3 regions of the Micromonospora sp. NPDC048935 genome follow, and region 1 is predicted to be linked to each of the others. Evidence: riboswitches for the same ligand, from Rfam matches in the RefSeq annotation. Region 1 holds a riboswitch; each other region holds the start of a gene.
What was found. A riboswitch is a leader RNA that binds a small molecule or an ion and turns the genes downstream of it on or off. The one in region 1 is predicted to bind cyclic di-AMP.

Region 1 (3,267 bases):
TCGGTGCGCCAGGCGTCGGCACGACGGTAGCGTGGGGAGGTGCTTCCGGTCGCGTTCACCTGTCCGCTGTGGTGGGTGGCGCGCTGGGCGACACGGGTGCTGACCAGCCTCGCCGTCGTCGCGGCCCTGGCGCTCGGCGCAGGCCCGGCCACCGTGCCGACGCCAAGCGCCCTACCGAGCCTGAGCGCGGTGCCGAGCCTGAGCGCGGTGCTGTCGCCGTTCGGCTCCGGTCCGCCCGCGGCGGCCTGCCGGCCCACCTGGCCGGCGGCGGCCGAGGAGGCCGCGCACCCGGTGCCGGCGGCCGGTGCGGGTGTCGCCGAGGGGGCCTTCCCGGCCTGGTCGGTCGACGCACAACCGGCTCTCCCCGGCGCCCAGGGCGCCATCGCGACCGGCGTGCTGCCGGTGTGCGCGACCGGGTCCGACCGGCTGCCGCTCGTCGACGGTCTGCACAACTGGCCGCCCCGGGGCCCACCCGGGCGCTGAGCCAGCGGGACACGCGTCCCGTCGCCGCGCCCTGTCGACCCACCAGCTCCGCACCCCGCCGATCCCGTGGCCCGCCGTGGCCGGCGGCCGGTGGGGCTCCCATCGCTCTGCTTCCTCCGCGAGGTGCCGACCATGGAGACAGTCGTCTTCTACCAGTTCGTAACCGAGGTGCCGCAGGCAGCCGCCATCTGGTCGGCCCTGTTCCTGCTGGCACTGGGCGTCCTCGCCGTGCTTGTCGCCCGGCCCGAACGGGACCGGCCCGCCGACGGCCCGCCGCCGCCCGTCCCGACCGCCCGCGAGGTGGCCGCGGCCGAAACCGTCGACAGACACCGGTACGCCGAGGAGGTGGCCGTCGCCGCGGCCGGCGCTGCCAAGACGGCCGGGCGGCGACGGGATGCCTGGTTGACGGCTCAGGAGCAGGTGGAACGGGCCTGGGCGCGGTACGACGAGGCGGACACCGCCGCGCGTCGCTTCGCGGTGTCCGGGGCGCTGCCCACCCCGGGCACCCCCCGCACCCCCGCCGAGTACGCGTCCCGGGAGCGCTACCTGCACCGGGCGGCGACGGCGGCGTACTGGCGGGGTGACCTGACCATGGCGCAGCTCGGTGATGTCTTCGGGCGGCGGCGCGGCTGGGATCCCCGGCGGCACCCGGTCGAGCAGGAGGCGCTGCTCAGCCGGGCGATCCGGGACGCGCGGCTGGCCGACTACCAGGCCGCGGCCACGGCGGAGCGGGCCGCCTGGCGGGATGCGGACCTGGCCGCCTCCTCGGCGCGCACCCTCGCGGTGGAGGCGGCCACGGCGGTTGCCCGGTTGCGGCCGAGCCCGGCGCCCGCCCGCCGGCTGGTGCGCGGGGTGCCCCGGCCCGCCGTCGTGGCACGCTGGCGCCCGGCCCGTGCCCTTCGAGCCCGATCCGTTATGTGAGCCCGGTCACGGATTTACGAATCGGGCGTCCGGCACGATCGGCTCGATTTTTCCCGGGATTGTGGCCGCATTGCCGGCGGCCTGTCCGGTTGTCGACCGGAGGCGTCGCCGTCACCGGTTGTCCCATCGAGTCACGTCATCGGCAATACGCGCAGAAATTGCGGCTCCCATTGAGGTTTACGCAGGTGAGGCCGGCTTGGCAGGGTGTGGGTGGGCCAGTAGTGTCGTCCCGTCCGGTGCGGTAACCGATCGCAAGAGGCGACGCCGCGCCGACCCGCTCAATCGTGATCAACGAACCGGGGACCCATCAGTAAGTCCGGGGTGAATCCGCGAGCCACGGCCCGCGGTAGGGCGATCTTCCCGCCCGAATCCGTCAGCTAACCCGGTCGGCGGTGTCGGAAGGAGTTCCCAACTCGTGCAGCACCTTTCCACCCCTCGGCTGTTCCCTCGCCTCCACGGCGCAGCGGTGCCCCCGCTCATCCGTCCAGTGACGGTGAGCTGACCCCTCGGGTCATCGCCTCTCCCGCCCGGCCGTGCCGGGCGATTCCCTGAGCGGTTCACCATCCGCGGACCACGGTCCGCGCGCTGGCGCCTGCCCGGACACCGGTCGCGCCCCGGTGTGCCGCTCTCCCCCCGATCCGTGGAGGACCCCGTGAAGCACACCATGCAGCGTCAGCTCCGCCGCATCGCGACCGAGCGCCCGTACCAGATCGTCGCCGCCTCCGCCGCGGCCCTCGTGCTCGCCGCCACCACCGGCACCCTGCTCACCGTCGCCGACGACGCCCCGGCCGCTCCGCGCACCGCGACCACTGTCGCCGAGATGCGCAGCGACATCACCACCTCCCGCGGCGACGCGTCCCCGTCGGCCAGCGCCGCGCCGTCCAGCGCCGCCCCGGCCACCAGCGCCCCCGCGCCCGCCGCCAAGGTCAGCAGCAACCCGGACCTGACCCGTAAGCCGGAGCGGCCGAAGCCCCCGGCGACCAAGGTGCTCGACTACGAGTACGAGGCGCAGAACACGTACTACAACTGCGGCCCGGCGGCCACCCGCAACGCGCTCAGCGCCAGCGGGATCGACCGTACCCAGGAAGAACTCGCTGCCGAACTGGGCACCACCGAGATGGGCACCAACTCGGCCGAGGACACCACCCGGGCGCTCAACGCCGAGGTGAAGGGTTCCCCGTACCGGACCCGGATGTTCCCCGGCGCGCCCAGCCCGGCGCAGATGGACCGCCTCCAGGCCGACGTCGTCCGGGCCATCACCGACGGCCGGGGCGTGGTGGCGAACGTCGTCGGCGACGCCACCGACACCGACGGCGGCTGGCACTCCTACGGCGGCGGTCACTACGTCGCTGTCGTGGGTTACAAGGACAACGGCCGCACCGTGCGGATCGCCGACTCGGCGAACCCGGCCGACCCGTCGTACTGGATCACCACCATCGACCTGGCCAACTGGATCACCAGCCGGGGCTACTCCGCCTGACCCGGGCACCCGAACCGCCGCGGGCGTCGTCCCCCACAAGGGGCCGACGCCCGCGGCGTCTCTCCCGCCGGCCCGGGGTACGCCCCCGTCGGCGACTCTCGTCCCGGCCAGCGAACCGTGGGAGACTGCGGCCGTGGTGGACGAATCGGGTGGTCACGCCGGTCGACGGCCGGTCCTGCTGCTGTTGCACGGCATGGGGGCGACCGGTGACGTGTGGTTGCCCTGCGCGGCGCACCTGGAACAACACTGGCCCGGCCGGTGGCTGGCACCGGACCTCGCCGGCCACGGCTGGGCACCGCCGCTGCCGTCGTACTCCTTCGCCGGTCTCGCACAGCGGATCGCGCAGGCCCTCGCCCCCGACGACCGGCTCGTCGTGCTCGGGC
Region 2 (3,267 bases), on a different contig from region 1:
CGGGCGGATCCGGGTGCCGGGGTACGCACCCTCTACGTGGCGCTGTCCCGGGCCACGCAGCGACTCACCACCATCGACCCGACCGGCTGATCCGTGCCAGCTCGTCGGCCGGGCCAGCGGCCGGCCCAACACTTGCACACATAGCGATGTGAACATACATTTGACCGGGCCCCGGCCGGCAGCGGAAGGTGGATCTCGTGGGCGCAGGTCATGACCACCACCATGGGTCCGTCGCCAATGCCGCACAGCAGCACCGGGGCCGCCTCTGGGCGGCATTCGGGCTGCTCGCCACCCTGATGGTGGTCGAGGCGGTGGCCGCCCTGCGCACCGGCTCGCTCGCCCTGCTCTCCGACGCCGGGCACATGTTCACCGACGTGCTCGGCATCGGGATGGCGCTCGCCGCGATCACCGCGACCCGACGGGCCACCGGCGACCCACAGCGCACCTTCGGGCTCTACCGCCTCGAGGTGCTCGCCGCACTGGCCAACGCCGTCCTGCTCTCCGGCGTCGCGATCTACGTGGTGATCGCCGCGATCCGCCGCTTCGGTGCCCCACACGAGGTCGTCGCCGGCCCGATGCTCGTGGTGGCCGTGCTCGGCCTGCTCGCGAACATCGCCGCCTTCGCCCTGCTCCGCGCCGGCGCCCGGGAGAGCATCAACCTCCAGGGCGCCTATCTGGAGGTGCTCGGCGACCTGCTCGGCTCACTCGGTGTGATCGGCGCCGCACTGCTCATCGCCGTCACCGACTGGTGGTGGGCCGACCCGCTGGTCGCGGTCGCCATCGGCGCGTTCATCCTGCCGCGCACCTGGCGGCTGGCCCGCGCCGCCGTCCGCATCCTGGTGCAGGCCGCCCCGGAACACCTGCCGGTGACCGCCGTGCACGACCGGCTGGCCGCCGTACCCGGTGTGGTGGAGGTGCACGACCTGCACGTCTGGACGCTCACCTCGGGCATGGAGGTCGCCTCCGCGCACCTGACCATGGCACCCGGCGCGGAGGTCGGCGCGGTGCTGACCGCAGCGCGTACCGCCCTGCACGACGACTTCCGGATCGAACACGCGACGTTGCAGATCGAGCCCGGCGCCGCCACCGGGGCCTGTGGCTCCATCGAGTGGTAACACCCGTTTCCGTGATGACGCGCGCACCTTCCGTCACATCGGCTGCAGCAGCCCCACCGGCACCGGTAGGCTCGGTCCCGGCCTCCACCAGGCGGCGCCCTCCAGGCGCCGGTGGCGGTCGCCGCCTAATCGCCCAACCAGGCGAACCGGGGAACCACGTTCCTGGGGTGCATCCGCGTCAGCGGTAGGGATCTTCCGTCCCGAACCCGTCAGCTAACCCGGTCGGCGGCTGACGGAAGGACATGCGCAGTGGCACCAGCACGACCCCCCGCCGCCCGACTGGCGGCCCTGATCGTCGCGATGTTCGCCCTCGGCGTCGCACTCCCGGCCGGCGCCGCCTCGGCCGCTCCCCCGACCGGCCTACGGGCCGCCGCCGCACCCGACTCCGACGAGGAGGGCGGCACCCCGTCGCTGCGCGCCCAACTTGAGGCCGCCAGCAAGGGCTACCTGGACGCGAAACGCGCTCTGGACACCTCCGTGCAGCGGCAGCAACAGCTCGCCACCCAACTGAAGGGCATCGAGGTCGAGCTGGCCCAGCGCGACGGCAAGGTCGGCCAGATCGCCGGCGTGGCGTACCGCACCGGCCGGCTCGGCGCGGTGTCGGCACTGCTCAACAGCAGCAGCCCGGAGGGCTTCATGGACCGGGCCGCCGCACTGGAGGCGGTGGCCGCCAACGAGGACCGGGTGCTGCGCGACCTGCTCTCCACCAAGGACCAGGCCAACCGCACCCGGGCCGCCCTGAACGGCGAGATCACCGAACAACGCAAGCAGGTCACGGTCATGGCCAAGCGCAAGGAGCAGGCCGAACGCGCCCTCACCGTCGCCAACACACCCAAGCCGCCGCAGACCACCGCCGACACCGGCTCCAACCGGGGCACCTCCACCGCCAACGCGAAGGCGGCACCGCGCAACTCCGATGGCTCCTGGCCATCCGAGTCGTGCAGCGTCAACGACCCCACGCCCGCCAACGGCTGCATCACCCCGCGCACCCTGCACGCGCTCAACCAGGCCAAGGCTGCCGGCTTCACCCGGTACGTCTCCTGTCACCGCCCCAGCGGCTCCGGCGAACACCCGAAGGGCCGGGCCTGCGACTTCGCCGCGCAGACGAGCGGCTTCGGCGGCAACGCCACCGGCGGCGACAAGACGTACGGCAACAACCTGGCCGCGTACTTCATCCGCAACGCCGACCGGCTCGCCGTGCTGTACGTGATCTGGTACCGGCAGATCTGGCTGCCCAGCAGCGGGTGGAAGTCGTACAGCGGCGCCGGTGGCACCCCGTCCACCGACCACACCAACCACGTACACCTGTCGGTCTACTGACCCACCCGACGGCTCCCCCGGTCCGGGTCCGGGGATGATCCACTCGCGTTCGCCAACTCCGGGGTATCTCGTCGTCCCGGATACCCCGGAGTTGGCGATGTCGTGTTGAGCACGGCACCGAGCCGGGGTACGTCGCCGGGCGTACCCCGGATGTCGTCGGCGATCGGACGACCTGGCGCGGGTCGGCGGGCAGCATCGCGGTATGCGCCGGATCCCACCCACCGCCCGCAAGGGGCTCCTCACTCTGCACCTGGTCACCTCGCTCGGCTGGCTCGGTGCCGACCTGGTGCTCCTGACGCTCGGCATCGCCGTCCAGCGGGGTGCCGACCCGGCGGTTGTCTACCCGGTCACGGCGCTTGTCGGCACGGTGCTGTTCGCGCCGCTGAGCGTCCTGGTCTGGCTGGTCGGGGTCGCCAGCGCGCTGTTCACCCCGTGGGGCCTCTGGCGCTATCGCTGGGTGGTGGCCAAGCTCGTGCTCACCACGGTGATGGTCGGGCTGGTGCTGTTCCTGCTCACGCCGAATCTGCGGCACGCCGGTGCGGTGGGCGCCGCCCTCCCCGCACGGGACCGCGTCGACCTGGTGATCGCGCCCGCGGTGTCGACCAGCCTGATGATCATCGCAACGGTGCTGTCCACGTACAAGCCGTGGGGCCGCCGCCCAGCCGCGGCCGCGACCCCGAACCGAACAACGATCACGACAGCCCCTTGACCCACAACCCACCCCACCCCCGCTCCCGCTCCCGCTCCCGCGCCCGCGATCCTGCACTTACTGTCCCGACATAACGGGGCATTCCACCGGATATCGCCGACAGAAACTGCAAGATCGGCGGGG
Region 3 (3,267 bases), on a different contig from region 1:
GGGTGCCGTCGGGGCGGAGCGCGATGTCGTTGACGAGCGGCGCGTCCGCGGCCGGTGCGGAGCGCAGCACCACCGCCGAGGAGCCGCGTGGCGCGCACGGCACACCGGCGGTGACGCAGCCGATGAACGCCGGCTGGTTGGTGGCGAAGTCCGGGTCGATCCGGACCAGACCGGTGGCCGGGGTGCCGGTGTCCAGCCGGGGCGCGTGCAGCAGCATGAAGTAGTGCGTCCAGTCCCAGTACGGGCCGGTGTCCCAGTGCATCCCCCGGACGTTCGCGGCGATGGTGCCGGGCACGTTGTCGTGGCCGATGATGTGCTGACGGTCCAGCGGGACGCCCAGCCGCAGCGCGAGGTGCCGGACCAGCTTCGCCGAGGCCCGGTACATGGCCTCGGTGTACCAGGTGCCCTGCGCCGCGAAGCCCTCGTGCTCCAGCCCGATCGCCTTGGCGTTGACGTACCAGTTGCCGGCGTGCCAGGCGACATCCTTGGTCTTCACGTGCTGGGCGACGTGCCCGTCCACCGAGCGCAGCGTGTAGTGCCAGCTCACGTAGGTCGGGTCCCGCACGAGTTGCAGGGTGGTCGCCCAACTGCCCTCGGTGTCGTGGATGACGATGTACTCGACCTTCTGCCGGGCGGGCCGGTCGGACAGGTCGTGGTTGCCGTAGTCCCCGTCGCCGAACGCCGCGTAGGGCGCCGGGATCCACTCGCAGGAGATGGTGCGGGGGCACTCCAGCCCGTCCGGGCGGGCGAGCCGGCGCAGACCCAGTCGGTCCAGCCAGGAGCGCTCCGGACGGATCGCCCGGGCCGGCAGCGTGATCCGCGCTCCGTCGTCGGTCATCCGCGACTCACCGGTGCCGATGGTGGTGAAGACCTCGTCGGCGAAGGCCGCCGCGGCGTCGACGGTGTCCGCGCCGGAGTAGCGGGCCACCGCGCCGTACCAGGTGGCCGGGTCGGTGCCGGCACCGACGGGCGCACCCAACTCCCGCTGGTACGAGGCCAGCAGCGCCGCGCCGCCGCGGATGTTGACGCCGACGTCGGTACGCAGCGCGTCGGGGGCCGCGCCGGTCAGCGCGGCGGCGGCGTCCACGGTCTGCAACGCGGCGGCCGGTGGTGCCGGGTCCGCCGGCCGAGGCGCGGGTGCCAGCGGGGTACGGGAGTCGTCGCCGCGCGGATCCTCGGTGCCGGTGCCGGTGCCGGTGCCGGTGCCTGTGCCGGTGTCGTGGTGGCCGGCCACGGGCAGCGCGGCCACGTGTCTGGCGTCGGTCAGGTGCATCGGGCCGTAACCGCCGCTGGTGCTGGGTGTGCCGGCGTTGCTGTCCCAGCGGGACTCCAGGTAGGAGACGCCGAGCAGCACGTCGGTCGGTACGCCGAACTCGGCCGCCGCGGCGGCGTACTGCTGCTGGCGGTCGCCGCTGGGCGCGGCGGCGGCGTTGGCGGGTAGCGGCACCGCGGTCGCGGCGGCGACCACGGCGGCGGCGAGCAGTGCGCGCCGGCCGGGGGACAGGGTTGGAGGGTGCATCGAACCCCCTAGATTCCACGGGTGCAGGTCAGGTCACCTTCGCGCCGCCCGGGAGTCCGCGTCAATACCTTTCTATGTGTCGACCCGCCCAGAAAGAAATCTTCGCATCTGGTCGATGCTCCTCTCCGATCGATACGGAGTGTCACGGCCGTGCGGGTTGCGAAGTGGTAACGAGCGTCTCTACTCTGGTCTTTCGTCGGCCCGATAGCAGCTCCGCCCAGCCCGGGCGGTAACGGACCGACACCGCCGAGTCGTTTCCGAACGAACCGGGGACCCACGTCCCTCGGGGTGAATCCGCAGCCACTGCGGTAGGGCGCCGACTTCCCGCCCGAACCCGTCAGCTAACCCGGTAGGCGGTCAGGAAGAAGGAGTACGGAACCCCGGTGGCACTCCATGCCCCGCGGCCGTCGTCCGAGCGGTCGGCAACAGCCGACCCCATGTCGATCGCGCCGCGCCCACGCTGGTCCCGCTTCACCACCGCGCTCGCCGCACTGGCCGGCGTCGCCGTCGTCCTGACCGGCAGCGTCACCGCGGCCCACGCCGACCCGTCCGTCGCCGAGATCGAGCGCCAGATCGACGCCGACTGGAACAAACTCGAACCGATCATCGAACAGCACAACGCCACCCGGATCGACCTCGCCGCCAAGCGCAGGCAGGCCGACGCGCTTGCCGCCCGGATCGTCCCGCTGGAGCGCCAGGTCGACGCCGCGATGGACAAGGTCAGCGCCCTGGCGGTGCGCGCGTACAAGGGCGAGAACGTGCTGACCGTCAACGCCGTGCTGGGCAGCCGGTCGCCCAGCGAGGTGGTCGGGCAGCTCGAAATGCTCGACCGCTTCGCGCACAACCAGCAACAGGACGTCCGCGAGGTGGCCGACCTGCGCGACACGTTGGCCGGGCAGAAGGCGCCGCTCGATGCGATGGTGGCCCAACTGACCCGCACCGAGGCTCAGCTGGCGGCGAAGAAGAAGCAGATCAACGAGGAGATCGACAAGCTACAGAAGCTGCGCCTCAAGGTGTACGGCAGCGGTGGCGGCGGTCCGCTGCGCCCGGCGCCCTGCCCTGCCAGCTATCCCGGTGGCGCCGCCGGCACGGCGGTCAAGTTCGCCTGCGCGCAGATCGGCAAGCCCTACGTCTGGGGTGCCGAGGGCCCGAACTCGTACGACTGCTCCGGGCTGATGCTGGCCGCCTGGGCGAAGGCCGGGGTGTCCCTGCCGCACAACGCCGCCGCGCAGAGCCGCGCCACCAGGAAGGTCAGCAAGGGCGACCTGCGCCCCGGTGACCTGGTCTTCTACTACAGCGACATCCACCACGTCGGCATGTACGTCGGTGACGGCTGGGTGGTGCACGCCTCGCAGGCCGGCGAACCGGTCAAGATGAAGCGGGCCGACGACGGTCAGGTCCACAGCTACGGCCGTCCAGGCTGATCAGTGCGCTGACCGAGGGCCCGTCGCGATCCGCCGCGGCGGGCCCTCGTCGTCACGGGTTCAGCGGGTGGGCCAGGTGCGCCAGTGCTGCCAGGCACGGCTCGGCGTCGGCCCCCGCTGCCCCTGGTAGCGCGAGCCGTAGACCGCCGAACCGTACGGGTGCTCGGCCGGCGAGGAGAGCCGGAAGATGCAGAGCTGCCCGATCTTCATTCCCGGCCAGAGGGTGATCGGCAGGTTGGCCACGTTCGAGAGTTCCAGCGTGACGTGACCGGAGAAGCCGGGGTCGATGAAGCCGGCCGTGGAGTGCGTGAGCAGCCCGAGCCG

Region 2: it holds a riboswitch for cyclic di-AMP, as region 1 does, so the genes downstream of both, ACGFIW_RS27285 (coiled-coil domain-containing protein) here and ACGFIW_RS05250 (C39 family peptidase) in region 1, are expected to answer to the same signal.
Region 3: it holds a riboswitch for cyclic di-AMP, as region 1 does, so the genes downstream of both, ACGFIW_RS32335 (NlpC/P60 family protein) here and ACGFIW_RS05250 (C39 family peptidase) in region 1, are expected to answer to the same signal.

Annotation. Positions count from the first base shown of each region.
Region 1 covers NZ_JBICTZ010000001.1:1,055,214-1,058,480, forward strand. The annotation lists gene ACGFIW_RS05240 (hypothetical protein) at 40-483, shown strand; gene ACGFIW_RS05245 (hypothetical protein) at 616-1,404, shown strand; cyclic di-AMP (ydaO/yuaA leader) riboswitch at 1,670-1,811, shown strand; gene ACGFIW_RS05250 (C39 family peptidase) at 2,045-2,884, shown strand; gene ACGFIW_RS05255 (alpha/beta fold hydrolase) at 3,018-3,267, shown strand, end outside.
Region 2 covers NZ_JBICTZ010000011.1:219,407-222,673, reverse strand. The annotation lists gene ACGFIW_RS27295 (HelD family protein) at 1-90, shown strand, start outside; gene ACGFIW_RS27290 (cation diffusion facilitator family transporter) at 198-1,115, shown strand; cyclic di-AMP (ydaO/yuaA leader) riboswitch at 1,228-1,359, shown strand; gene ACGFIW_RS27285 (coiled-coil domain-containing protein) at 1,365-2,435, shown strand; gene ACGFIW_RS27280 (hypothetical protein) at 2,638-3,144, shown strand.
Region 3 covers NZ_JBICTZ010000018.1:80,512-83,778, forward strand. The annotation lists gene ACGFIW_RS32330 (N-acetylmuramoyl-L-alanine amidase) at 1-1,519, opposite strand, end outside; cyclic di-AMP (ydaO/yuaA leader) riboswitch at 1,754-1,889, shown strand; gene ACGFIW_RS32335 (NlpC/P60 family protein) at 1,957-2,943, shown strand; gene dcd (dCTP deaminase) at 3,004-3,267, opposite strand, start outside.